Regions from separate parts of the Xenorhabdus santafensis genome, predicted to be linked through region 2. Evidence: predicted binding sites of a transcription regulator. Region 2 holds the regulator's gene; each other region holds the start of a gene.
What was found. Region 2 encodes PurR, which represses purine synthesis genes. Its sites were predicted from a motif close to CANGCAAACGTTTGCNTG; they were not measured.

Region 1: purE (5-(carboxyamino)imidazole ribonucleotide mutase) is a predicted target of PurR. The motif match lies at 2,685-2,702, and genes of this name have one in related genera.
Region 3: FE392_RS02270 (nucleobase:cation symporter-2 family protein) is a predicted target of PurR. The motif match lies at 2,161-2,178, and genes of this name have one in related genera.

Annotation. Positions count from the first base shown of each region.
Region 1 covers NZ_VCDN01000044.1:92,765-97,074, reverse strand. Annotated here, with positions in the region: gene cysS (cysteine--tRNA ligase) at 1-1,105, opposite strand, end outside; gene ppiB (peptidylprolyl isomerase B) at 1,391-1,885, shown strand; gene lpxH (UDP-2,3-diacylglucosamine diphosphatase) at 1,923-2,645, shown strand; gene purE (5-(carboxyamino)imidazole ribonucleotide mutase) at 2,835-3,359, shown strand; gene purK (5-(carboxyamino)imidazole ribonucleotide synthase) at 3,356-4,310, shown strand, end outside.
Region 2 covers NZ_VCDN01000046.1:125,739-130,048, reverse strand. Annotated here, with positions in the region: gene sodB (superoxide dismutase [Fe]) at 54-632, shown strand; gene purR (HTH-type transcriptional repressor PurR) at 1,181-2,206, shown strand; gene punR (DNA-binding transcriptional activator PunR) at 2,210-3,118, opposite strand; gene punC (purine nucleoside transporter PunC) at 3,242-4,310, shown strand, end outside.
Region 3 covers NZ_VCDN01000011.1:133,533-137,842, forward strand. Annotated here, with positions in the region: gene FE392_RS02265 (AsmA family protein) at 1-517, opposite strand, end outside; gene FE392_RS02270 (nucleobase:cation symporter-2 family protein) at 722-2,107, opposite strand; gene gltS (sodium/glutamate symporter) at 2,351-3,565, shown strand; gene FE392_RS02280 (MFS transporter) at 3,864-4,310, shown strand, end outside.

The sequences.
Region 1 (4,310 bases), on a different contig from region 2:
GACGGTTGATCTCACGCACCATATCAAACAGCACTGAATAGGCTTCCGGCGTATTGAAATCATCGTTCATTGCTTCAATGAAACGTGCTTCAAATGTTTCTCCGCCAACAGGCTGAGCCGATTGATCAGTGCCACGCAAGCAGGTATACAAACGCTCAAGCGCAGTACGTGCCTGTTTGAGATTTTCCTCTGTATAATTCAACTGGCTGCGATAATGGCCGGACAACAAGAAATAGCGCACAGTTTCAGCATCATAATATTTCAGTACATCACGGATGGTGAAAAAATTGCCCAGTGATTTGGACATTTTTTCTTTATCCACCATGACCATCCCAGAGTGGATCCAGTAATTGACATATGGGCCGTCATGGGCGCAAGTAGACTGAGCAATTTCATTTTCATGATGCGGGAACATCAAATCAGAACCGCCACCATGAATATCAAAATGATGCCCCAATGTTTTTCCATTCATCGCGGAACATTCGATATGCCAGCCCGGGCGCCCCGCTCCCCAAGGAGATTCCCAGCTAGGTTCGCCCGGCTTGGACATTTTCCACAGGACAAAATCCATTGGATTGCGTTTTACATCAGCAACTTCAACACGAGCCCCCGCCTGTAATTGTTCTAAATCCTGACGGGAAAGCAGGCCATAATTCGGATTAGAATCAATGGAGAACATCACATCGCCGTTAGCAGCGACATAAGCATGACCACGTTTGATTAGCTGTTGGGTGATTTCAATAATTTCAGGGATATGGTGTGTTGCCCGCGGTTCTAAATCTGGGCTCAGGATATTTAATGCATCGAAATCTTTATGCATTTCTGCCAGCATGCGTGTGGTCAGATCGTCACAGCTTTCATTGTTTTCAATTGCACGTTTGATAATTTTGTCATCCACATCCGTAACATTGCGCACGTAGGTAAGATCATATCCCTGATAGCGCAAATAGCGGGCAATGGCGTCAAATGCAACAAATGTTCTGCCGTGACCAATGTGACACAAATCATAGATGGTGATACCACACACGTACATGCCCACTTTCTTTTCATGAATCGGCTTAAATTCTTCTTTTTGGCGGCTGAGAGTGTTGAAAATTTTTAGCATCAGTGGGTTTTCCGTAAAAATTGATGTACGTGTAATAAAATCAAATAAATTTATTGGCTATAGACTTCTTCATCAAGAAGATAAATAAACTAGCATGTAGAGAAGCCAAGTGAGATATTTCACCTTGATATGCCATGTATTGCAAGTACTGCAAATCAGCCTTCTTTTGATGCGGCGTCTGATACAGCTTTCAGAATACTGACTCAAAATCGCAGATATGGTATAACAGCGTTCTCCGACACCCTGAAAACAGGGTCAATCAAAACTATTATTAGGATTTCTATTATGGTGACTTTCCACACCAATTTTGGCGATATCGTAATCAATACATTTGCAGATAAAGCGCCTGTAACTGTAGAAAACTTCTTAAGTTACTGTTCTGAAGGCTTTTATGATAATACAATCTTTCACCGTGTTATCAATGGCTTTATGATTCAGGGCGGTGGCTTTGAACCAGGCATGAACCAAAAAGTCACTAAGGCTCCAATCAAGAATGAAGCCAACAATGGCCTGAAAAATAACCGTGGCACTCTCGCGATGGCACGTACGAATGATCCACATTCCGCAACTGCCCAGTTCTTCATCAACGTTGTTGACAACGATTTCCTGAACTTCCGCTCAGAACGTCCTGATGGATGGGGTTACTGCGTATTCGCTGAAGTCGTTGAAGGCATGGACGTCGTTGATAAAATCAAAGGCATTTCCACTGGCCGCAGCGGCATGCACCAAGATGTACCACGTGAAGATGTGATCATCGAACGCGTTACTGTCAGCGAATAATCATTCTGAAAAAACTGAAAGAATAGTTAATCGTTACATGAGCACGCTGTTTATTGCAGATTTGCATCTCAGCCAGCAAGAACCGGCAATTACTGCCGGTTTTCTGCGTTTTTTACGTGAGGATGCAATCCATGCCGAAAGTCTTTATATCCTTGGTGATTTTTTTGATTACTGGATTGGTGATGATGATCCCAACCCACTTCACACTCAGATAGCCCAAGCACTCTATGAGTTGAAACAGAAAGGAGTTTCTTGTTATTTCATTCATGGTAACCGCGATTTCTTGCTGGGCTCCCGTTTTGCCAAAAACAGCGGCTTAATTTTGCTGCCACAGGAAAAAGTGTTGCAACTGTATGGCAAGCGTATCCTGATCCTGCATGGCGATACACTTTGCACCGATGATGTCAGTTATCAACAATACCGCAAGAAAGTCCATACTCCGTGGATACAGCGGCTATTTTTGTTGCTCCCTCTCTTTATCCGTTTGAAAATCGCCGCCAAAATGCGTGCCAACAGTCAATATGCCAACCGGCAAAAATCCGAATCTATTATGGATGTCAACCAGCAAACGGTGATTGAACATGTTGCACGGTATCAGGCCGATTGGATAATCCACGGGCATACTCATCGCCCGGCAATACATGACATTCAACTAGGAAATAAAACCGTGCATCGCGGGGTATTGGGAGCGTGGCATGATAAGGGATCAATGTTCAAGGTGACAGAAAACGACATTGAACTGATATCCTTCCCTTTTTGAATCTAGGATTAATTTTTTAAAAAAATAGCCAAATCAAAAAACGCAAACGTTTTCCTAACGGAATCTGCGTGATATGATCGCCTAACTTAAACATTATCCTTGTTCTGGTAGACAGCCTAATACAGGAGCATCTGATTTATGACGGCCAGCTCAGATCCCACAAACGCTATTTCCACAAACGCTATCTCAATGGCAGCCACTCAACACGATGCCACGCAATATCACGCTAAAATTGCCATTGTCATGGGTTCAAAAAGTGATTGGGCAACCATGCAACATGCCGCTGATATTTTGTCCGACCTTGCCATCCCCTTTCATGTTGAAATTGTTTCGGCACACCGGACACCAGATAAACTTTTCCGGTTTGCTGAACAAGCGAAAGAAAACGGTTTTGATGTCATTATCGCAGGTGCTGGTGGGGCAGCACATTTGCCGGGAATGTTGGCAGCCAAAACATTAGTTCCTGTATTTGGGGTTCCTGTTCAAAGTGCCGCGTTAAGTGGTGTTGATAGCCTGTATTCTATTGTCCAAATGCCAAAGGGCATTCCAGTCGGTACATTGGCAATTGGCAAAGCCGGTGCAGCAAATGCAGCATTGTTGGCAGCTCAGGTACTGGCTTTGCATGATGACGCCGTGTTTCAACGTTTATCAGCGTGGCGCCAGACACAAACACAGGATGTTTTGGATAATCCTGATCCACGGGAGGATGCATGAAACCCGTTTGCGTATTGGGAAATGGTCAGTTAGGCCGAATGCTGCGTCAGGCAGGAGAACCGTTGGGAATTGCTGTTTATCCTGTTGGATTGGATGCCGAGCCAGAAGCGGTTCCCTACCAGAGCAGTGTGATTACCGCAGAAATTGAACGCTGGCCAGAAACGGCATTAACGCGGGAATTAGCGCATCATAAGGCTTTTATCAATCGTGATATTTTCCCGCAATTAGCTGACCGCTTACCACAAAAGCAACTTATGGATAATTTAGGTCTGGCAACCGCACCGTGGAAACTGCTTTCCGATCCCAGTCAATGGCAGCAACTGTTTGCTGAATTAGGAGATTTTATCATTGTTAAGCGCCGGACAGGCGGCTACGATGGCCGTGGCCAATGGCGCATCCGACCGGGCGATGAAACTGAATTGCCCCCTGAAATTTACGGTGAATGCATTGTAGAGCAAGGCATTCCATTTTCAGGCGAAGTCTCTCTGGTTGGCGCCCGTAACGCCAAAGGTGAATCAGTATTCTATACATTGACTCACAATTTGCATCAGGACGGTATTTTGCGCACCAGCGTTGCGTTGCCTGATACAGATAAGAATTTACAGCAACAAGCAGAAAAAATGCTGTCAGCCATCATGGAGCGCCTGAACTATGTTGGTGTTATGGCGATGGAGTGCTTTATTGTGGGTGATAATTTGTTGATTAATGAATTAGCTCCACGGGTTCATAATAGCGGCCACTGGACGCAAAATGGTGCATCCATCAGTCAGTTTGAACTCCACCTGAGAGCCATTCTAAATCTCCCAATGCCGCAACCCGAAATATTTGCGCCATCAGTCATGATCAATTTGATAGGCACTGGAATAAATCCCGCATGGCTGAATCTGCCCTTGGTTCGTTTACATTGGTATGAAAAGGAAGTGCGCCCTGTTCGTAAAGTCGGTCATTTGA
Region 2 (4,310 bases):
CTTAAAAATCATGGCTACAGAGCTGAAAACCCGATATTAAAAAGGAGCATGCAATGTCTTTTGAATTACCAGCATTACCTTATGCCAAAGATGCCCTGGAACCACACATTTCTGCAGAAACTTTGGAATATCACTACGGCAAACACCACAACGCCTACGTTGTAAATCTGAATAATCTTATCAAAGATACTGAATTTGCCGGAAAATCCCTGGAAGAAATCATCAAAACATCTGAAGGCGGCGTTTTCAATAATGCTGCACAGGTTTGGAACCACACTTTTTACTGGCATAGCCTGTCACCAAATGGCGGTGGCGAACCAACTGGAAAAGTAGCGGATGCCATCAACAATGCTTTCGGTTCTTTTGCTGAGTTCAAACAACAATTTACTGACGCTGCACTGAAAAACTTTGGTTCCGGCTGGACATGGTTGGTCAAAAAAGCTGACGGAAGTTTGGCTATCGTCAGCACTTCCAATGCAGCAACTCCATTGACTGGCGAAGATAAGCCAGTTCTGACCGTCGACGTTTGGGAACACGCATACTACATCGATTACCGTAATGCCCGCCCACAATATCTGGAGCATTTCTGGGCTTTGGTCAACTGGGCATTTGTTGAAGAAAACCTGGCTTAATAAGATTGATTCTTATGCCAGTTTGAAATGATAAGGGCTGGTTTTCTTCCATTCTCTGATTATGAATGTCAGAAAACCAACCCTAAATACAAACGGTGTTATACGTCAATTATTTTTCTAGCTCTCAATTAATAAGACAAAGGCTTGCCAGAAAGACAATCATGATTAATGCGCTACCGGCAGCCAACAATCCCAACTTCAGATCTGTATCCATAGAACATCCTCAATGTGAAAAGCAAGATACCTAACACCATAATTTTAGATGGTTATTTACTGCATTGTTTGTAAATTATACTACCAACTTAAATTCATACTCTTTATAACATCGATTATCACTTTCACTTTTGAGCTAGATCAGACAAAATTCAATGTTTATCGCTAAATTGTTGCCAACCCATCACCTCATATATAAATATGTTGGTAAACGATTAACAATTATCTATATTTCAAGTTAAAGCGTATCGACAAGCAGATACGGCGAATCAATCAGCAACTTGAAAAGTTAGAATATATAAATTTAGACCATAAGGTCAGGAGTCCTTTTTATCATGGCAACGATTAAAGATGTGGCCAAACGCGCTGGTGTTTCTACCACAACCGTATCCCATGTTATCAATAAAACCCGTTTCGTCGCCGAAGATACTAAGGCTGCAGTTTGGGCTGCTATTAAAGAACTGAACTATTCTCCCAGTGCCGTTGCCCGTAGTTTGAAAGTTAACCACACAAAATCCATCGGATTATTGGCAACATCCAGCGAAGCCCCCTATTTTGCTGAAATCATAGAATCTGTTGAAAATAGTTGCTACAGCAAGGGTTACACTCTGATTTTATGTAATTCCCATAATAACCTTGATAAACAAAAAGCATATCTTGCCATGTTGGCGCAAAAACGCGTAGATGGTTTGCTGGTTATGTGTTCAGAATATCCTGAACAACTTTTAGGCATGTTAGAAGACTATCGCAATATTCCTATGGTAGTAATGGATTGGGGTGAGTCCAGAGGGGATTTTACCGATGCCATCATCGACAATGCCTTTCATGGCGGTTACTTGGCTGGTCGCTATCTTATTGAACGCGGGCACCGTGATATTGCTTCCATTCCTGGCCCATTGGCAAGAAATACAGGTGGCGGGCGTCACCAAGGCTTTCTCAAGGCGCTGAAAGAGGCCAATATCGCTATTCGCGATGAGTGGATTGTGCAAGGTGATTTCGAACCAGAATCAGGTTACCAAGCTATGTGTAAGATCCTAAATCAGAAACACCGCCCAACAGCTGTTTTTTGCGGGGGCGACGTCATGGCAATGGGAGCAATCTGCGCCGCTGATGAATTAGGTTTGCGTGTACCACAAGACATTTCCATTATTGGTTATGACAATATCCGAAATGCCCGCTATTTTACCCCAGCATTGACAACCATTCACCAGCCCAAAGAACGGCTGGGGCAAATGGCTTTCTCAATGCTACTGGATAGGATCGTCAATAAGCGTGAAGATGCACAAACTATTGAAGTTCACCCACGCCTTGTTGAACGGCGCTCCGTCGCAGATGGGCCTTTTATCGATTACCGTCGCTGACAGTTAGTTTTCTTGCAACCATTCAGCATTAAGTGTTTCACTATCCCCGAGATAATCAAATAACCAACTTAATGCTGGTGAATGGCTTTTTTGCGACCATACCAAGCAGCATGGGCTATCAGGCAATGGTTGTTCAAGTTCAAGTGCTGTCAGTTTTCCTTTGCGGATAAGAGGCAATGCACGATGTTTGGGCACCATTCCAACACACAAACCATCCATCAGGCAATTCAACCCTGCATCCCAATCAGGGACAACCAGTCTCCGTTGGTTATCCAACGCCCATGTATCCCTTTTAGGCAAACTGCGTGAAGTATCTTCAAGACACAAACTGGGATAAGGTCGCATTTGATCGTCATTTAATTTCCCCGATATTGACGCCAATTCATGCTCAGGGCTGACGACACATAACCAAGGCATGAATCCCATGTCCCTGAAGTTATATCGTTCACCAACGGGAGATGCCCGCGTTGCACCAATCGCAACATCCACCCGTTCATTCACCAGCGCATCCCATACCCCATTGAAAACCTCGGGGTAAATAAACAGCTCAATATCGGGAAAATGCCGATAAAAATCGAGAATGAGCCGGAGAGTTCTCTCAGGTTTCACTACCCTGTCCACGGCAATGCTAAATTGCCCCCGCCAACCATTGGCAACTTGCTGGCATTGATGCCGAGTGTGATGCATTTTTTTGATAACAGAGCGAGCTTCTTTGACAAAAATGGCTCCCGCTTCAGTTAAGTCCACGTCACGGTGACGTCGCTCAAATAGAGGTACTGCCAGCCATTCTTCAAGCTGTTTTACTGTATAGCTTACAGCAGAAGGTACACGATGAAGTTCTGATGCTGCCGCACTGAAACTTCCTGTTCTGGCAACAGCATCAATAACTTCCAGAGAGTATTCAGACCACATATATCTTCCTTTCAATTTTTTTCACAGCATGGTGCAAATATTACCGTTTCACAAGTAAAAATCATGCCATATAGAATAAGTCGGGTATTCTTTTATCAATTACCACATCAAGTTACGAACACCATGGCGACAAATAAAAATTCAATTCCATTTATGTTTTATCTCGCTGGCCTGAGCATGCTCGGTTATTTGGCTATCGATATGTATCTGCCTGCTTTTGGTGCAATGAAAGTAGATTTGGATACCTCAGAAAATGCCATTAGTGCAAGCCTCAGTATTTTTCTTGCGGGTTTTGCTTTTGCTCAGCTCTTATGGGGGCAATTGTCAGACCGCATAGGCAGAAAGCCTGTACTTATTATCGGATTATCTCTGTTTTCCATTAGCTGTTTGGGTATGATTTGGATAACTGATGCGACACAATTGCTTGTCTTGAGATTTATTCAGGCGGTAGGTGTTTGTTCCGCAGCGGTTTCTTGGCAGGCGCTGGTCATTGACAGGTACGATGCAGAGCGCGCTAAACGTGTTTTTGCCATGATCATGCCTTTAGTTGCCCTTTCCCCTGCCCTGGCTCCATTGTTAGGCGCATGGTTATTGTCACACGCTGGCTGGAAAATCATTTTTCTTGTTTTAATGATCGTGACACTTTTATTGTTGATACCAACATTTTTCCTAGCCAAGAAAAACAAGAGCACTGAAGTCAATGTCAATGAGAAATCAATTTCTTTCTTCGCATTGCTCCGTTCACCTGTCTTTAGCGGTAACGTGTTGATTTATGCTGCTTGCAGTGCTGGTTTTTTTGCTTGGCTGACAGGTTCACCAATAATTCTGGAAAATATGGGCTATAACCCTACCGATATTGGGTTGAGTTACATTCCTCAAACTCTGGCATTTATGATCGGTGGATATGGTTGTCGCATCCTGCTGGAAAAAGTGAAAAGCGAAACGGTATTTCCATTCCTGCTGATTGGTTATTCGGTGAGCATGTTCATCATTTATTTGCTTTCCGTTTTAAATGAACCTTCATTTATGGCTATTTTGGTTCCATTTTGTATCATGGCTGCAATGAACGGCGCATCCTATCCAATTGCTGTGGCTAACGCACTTTCTGTTTACCCCAATAGCAGTGGCAAGGCCGCCGCATTACAAAATGCTCTGCAACTGGGTCTGTGCTTTTTCGCAAGTATGATTGTTT
Region 3 (4,310 bases), on a different contig from region 2:
GAATTGAGTTGGCGCTGAACTGATATTGGCCGTGGCCAAACGGTTTCTCTGCCGTTGGAAACCAAGGGGCGATCCCTCCGGTGATATTTTCCCCTTTAATGTCTGTCTTGGGAGTCTTGACCTGAATATTCATTTGATTCAGTTGTAAAACATCAGCTTTTAAAACGAGAGGAAATTGATTGCCAGATAACGTGAGAGTCCCTTGCTGCAAAGTGAAACGCTGGAAGCGCTGGGGAGTGAACAAATCTTGCCATTTGAAATCGATGTTAATGTGGTTGGCACTCAGTGAAGAAGGGCTTTGTTTATCGCGAATGTCCACATGGCTCAATGTCAGGGTGAAGGGAGACTGCCAGTGATGGCTGATAGTTTCAATACTGACCTGATAATGTCCTTGCCGGTTGAGCCATTGACTTAATTGTTTCGCCCCCCAATGCGTCTGAATAGCAACATAGAAGACGATGATTGTCAGGATCAATAACAATAAAAGAGTGATAAAAAGCCTTCCTAACCACTTCATGATCTCACCTCGATTCCCCCAGAAAGAAGCCCTTTTATGCCGCAAAAAGAATATGTACTCAATAGATGGCAGTGTCAAAAATAAGAATTAGTCCCTTTTAGGTGATGTTAGTTTAGATAATGCGAATGGCTGCGCAAAAATATGAATGCATAAAATAAAACTCCCGCTGAAGGGCGGGAGTAATAAAAATATTCAGCTGGTTGATTATTTTTCTGGCGGAAAAATCAGGTTAAGCAGAATGGCAGTCAGGCCACCGGCGGCAATTCCCGAAGAGAGTAAATTCTTCACCCAATCAGGGGAAAATTGCAAGATCAGTGGTTGTTGAGAAACACCCAAACCAACTGCCAATGATAGAGCGATGATCATAATTGCACGGCGATTGAGTGGCTCGCGGGATACGATTCTGACGCCAGAAGCCGCAATGGTACCAAACATCACAATTGTGGCTCCTCCCAAGACCGGTTCAGGAATATGCTGTACAAAACCGGCTACGGCAGGGAATAACCCCAGTAAAACCAACATGGAGGCAATGAGATAACCGACATGGCGGCTGGCAACGCCAGTCAGTTGGATAACGCCATTGTTCTGGCCAAAGCAAGAGTTTGGAAAAGTATTGAATACCGCAGAAACCATAGAATTAAGACCATTTGCCAGCACACCGCCTTTGATACGCTTCATATATAGCGGGCCGCTGACAGGCTGCTCGGAAACATCTGAAGTTGCCGTGATATCACCGATAGTTTCCAGCGATGTCACCATAAAAATCAAAATGAGAGGGATCAACAGATTCCAGTCAAAAGAGAGCCCGTAATAGAACGGAGAAGGAATGGAGATAACAGGGGCATCTTCTTTTGGCATGGTTTGGGGAAGCATGCCCATATACCAGGCCACCAGATAACCTGTCGTCATGGCAATGACCAGAGAGGCAACCCGCAGGTAAGCGTTCTTTTGGCGATTCAGCAGGATGATAACTGCGAGAACGACACCTGCCAGCAGCAAATTTTTCGGAGCACCAAAGGTGCCTTGCTGAATTGCAGAGTAACCTCCGCCAATGGAGGTCAACCCGACCTGTATCAGTGACAGGCCGATAATCATTACCACGATGCCGGATACCAGAGGCGTAATGACTCGCCTTGCCAGATGCAACATGCGGGAAAGCACAATTTCAGTTGTTGAGGCGATCATCAGCGTACCGAATAACGCAGCCATCATGGTTGGAATATCTGCACCACCATTCTTTAGCGCCAGCCCACCCATAATCAGCGGTGCAACAAAGTTAAAACTGGTTCCTTGAATGGAAAGCAGGCCAGAACCAATTGGCCCCAACGAGCGAATTTGGATAAGCGATGCCAGACCTGAGGCAAACAAAGACATGCTGATAATGCGTTGTGTATCTTGTTCTGGAAGCCCAAGCGCCTGGCAAATTAACATTGCCGGCGTAATAACCGCAACGAACATTGCCAGTAAATGCTGGCATGCAGCGAATAAGGCGTGGGGAAGCGGAGGCTTATCTTCGAGGCGATAGAGCAGTTCAGTGTCTGATTTTTTGGAAACTTCTGATGAATTGGACTCACGAACGGAATTGAGCATATTGTGAAATTCCCGATTAACAAAAAAACGCAATTTAAATGATCTATATCAGTAAAGCAATCGTTTGCGTTTAATTTTCATTATAAAAAACGACTTAATTCCGTCACATTTTTAAATGTTTTAACTTGTGTTTATTAATAATTTTCTTTCTAATCCAATCCCTACCTGCTCTTGGCGTTTTTATAGGATGATTATAACGTCACATTAAATTAACATAATATTAACAATGGAAGAGGTACATAAATGTATCATCTGGATATTTATGGCACGCTCGTTGCTGCCACTCTTGTTTTGCTACTAGGAAGAAAACTCGTACAAACAGTTCCATTTCTCGAGAAATATACAATCCCCGAGCCAGTTGCCGGCGGATTATTGGCAGCTTTCACTTTGCTGATAGTGAAACAGTTGACGGGTTGGGAGGTCTCTTTTGATATGTCTCTCAAAGATCCCCTCATGCTAACTTTCTTTGCCGCCATCGGCTTGAATGCTAACCTTGCCAGCCTGAAAGCGGGCGGAAGATCACTCATTATCTTTATTTTCGTCGTTGTTGGCTTGCTGTTTGTGCAAAATACCGTGGGTCTTGCCTTGGCGAAAATGTTGGGCCTCGACCCATTGATGGGACTGCTGGCTGGTACTGTTACGCTTTCAGGCGGGCATGGTACTGGCGCCGCATGGGGGCAAATTTTTACCGAACGTTATGGCTTTGAGAGTGCGACAGAAGTTGCGATGGCCTGTGCGACATTTGGTTTGGTCTTGGGCGGTCTGATCGGTGGCCCGGTAGCGCGTTTTTTGGTGAAAAACACCAAAACCCCGGGTTTGAACACAGATGACACAGAAATCCCGACAGCATTTGAGAAACCGTATACGGGCAGGATGATTACCCCACTGGTTATGCTGGAAACCATCGCCATGATCTCAGTCTGCCTGCTGGCGGGCAATTATATTCAGAACGTATTAAAAGGCACTCCTTTTGAATTACCCACTTTTGTGTGCGTGCTGTTTATCGGCGTAATACTCAGTAATGGCTTATCCATGCTTGGTTTTTACCGAGTATTTGACCGAGCGGTTTCCGTATTGGGTAACGTCAGTTTGTCGCTGTTCCTTGCCATGGCGCTGATGAGCCTGAAATTATGGCAACTGGCTTCCCTTGCATTACCTATGTTGATCATCCTCTCTGTACAGGCTGTGGTTATGGCTCTGTACGCTATTTTTGTCACTTATCGGGTGATGGGAAAGAATTTTGATGCGGCAGTACTGTCGGCAGGACACTGTGGTTTTGGCTTGGGTGCAACACCAACCGCTATTGCAAATATGCAGGCAATCACGGATCGTTTCGGGCCTTCGCATGTGGCATTTTTACTTGTGCCAATGGTCGGTGCGTTCTTTATTGATATCGTGAACGCAGCCATTATCAAATTGTATTTGTTGTTGCCAATATTTCCAACTATAGCAGGTTAAATTAATTTTTTAACTTGCCTGATATTCTGGCGATATATGCCGTTGAGTTTCTCAACGGCATTTTTTTGCTTGTTGGTTGGCACTCAATGGCAAGGATTAAAATAAATTATTTTATATTTAAATAAGTTGAAAAATAACAAGGCTTAATTATTGATAAAGGCAATTTATGGAGGTAATAAATTATTTATTCGGTAAAAAATATAATTAATGATATTTCGAAATTCGCAAAATAATCAGTTTCATTCTATAGACAAAAGCTATATAAAATGAAATGTCACTATCAAGGATAATAATAGCTATGTCAAAAAACCTTTCTATCACGATCCTCACCTTGGCCTTATTTACGGCGACTTTTGCTGTTAACCTTCAAACGCCTTTATATAGTGTTTATGCTGCCCAAAGCGATGTTGGGGCAACGGAGGTGACTATTGCTTTCGCTGCTTATGTGGCAGGGTTGATGCCAACACTTCTCTTGTTGGGAGGGCTATCGGATAGAATTGGCCGCCGCTTGCCCATTACAATAGCTTTATTGCTTGCAGCAGCAGCGACGGTGCTTTTGGTTTTGTTTCCCAATTGGGAAAGCCTTTTTGTCGCACGGGTGTTGCTTGGCATTGGAGTAGGATTAGTCACAACTGCCGGGACAGCCTACATGACCGAAATCATGGGAGCCAATCATATCCGGCGTGCTACCTTGATAGTCACATCATCCACCTCACTGGGTTTCGGCGGAGGGGCTTTGGCGACA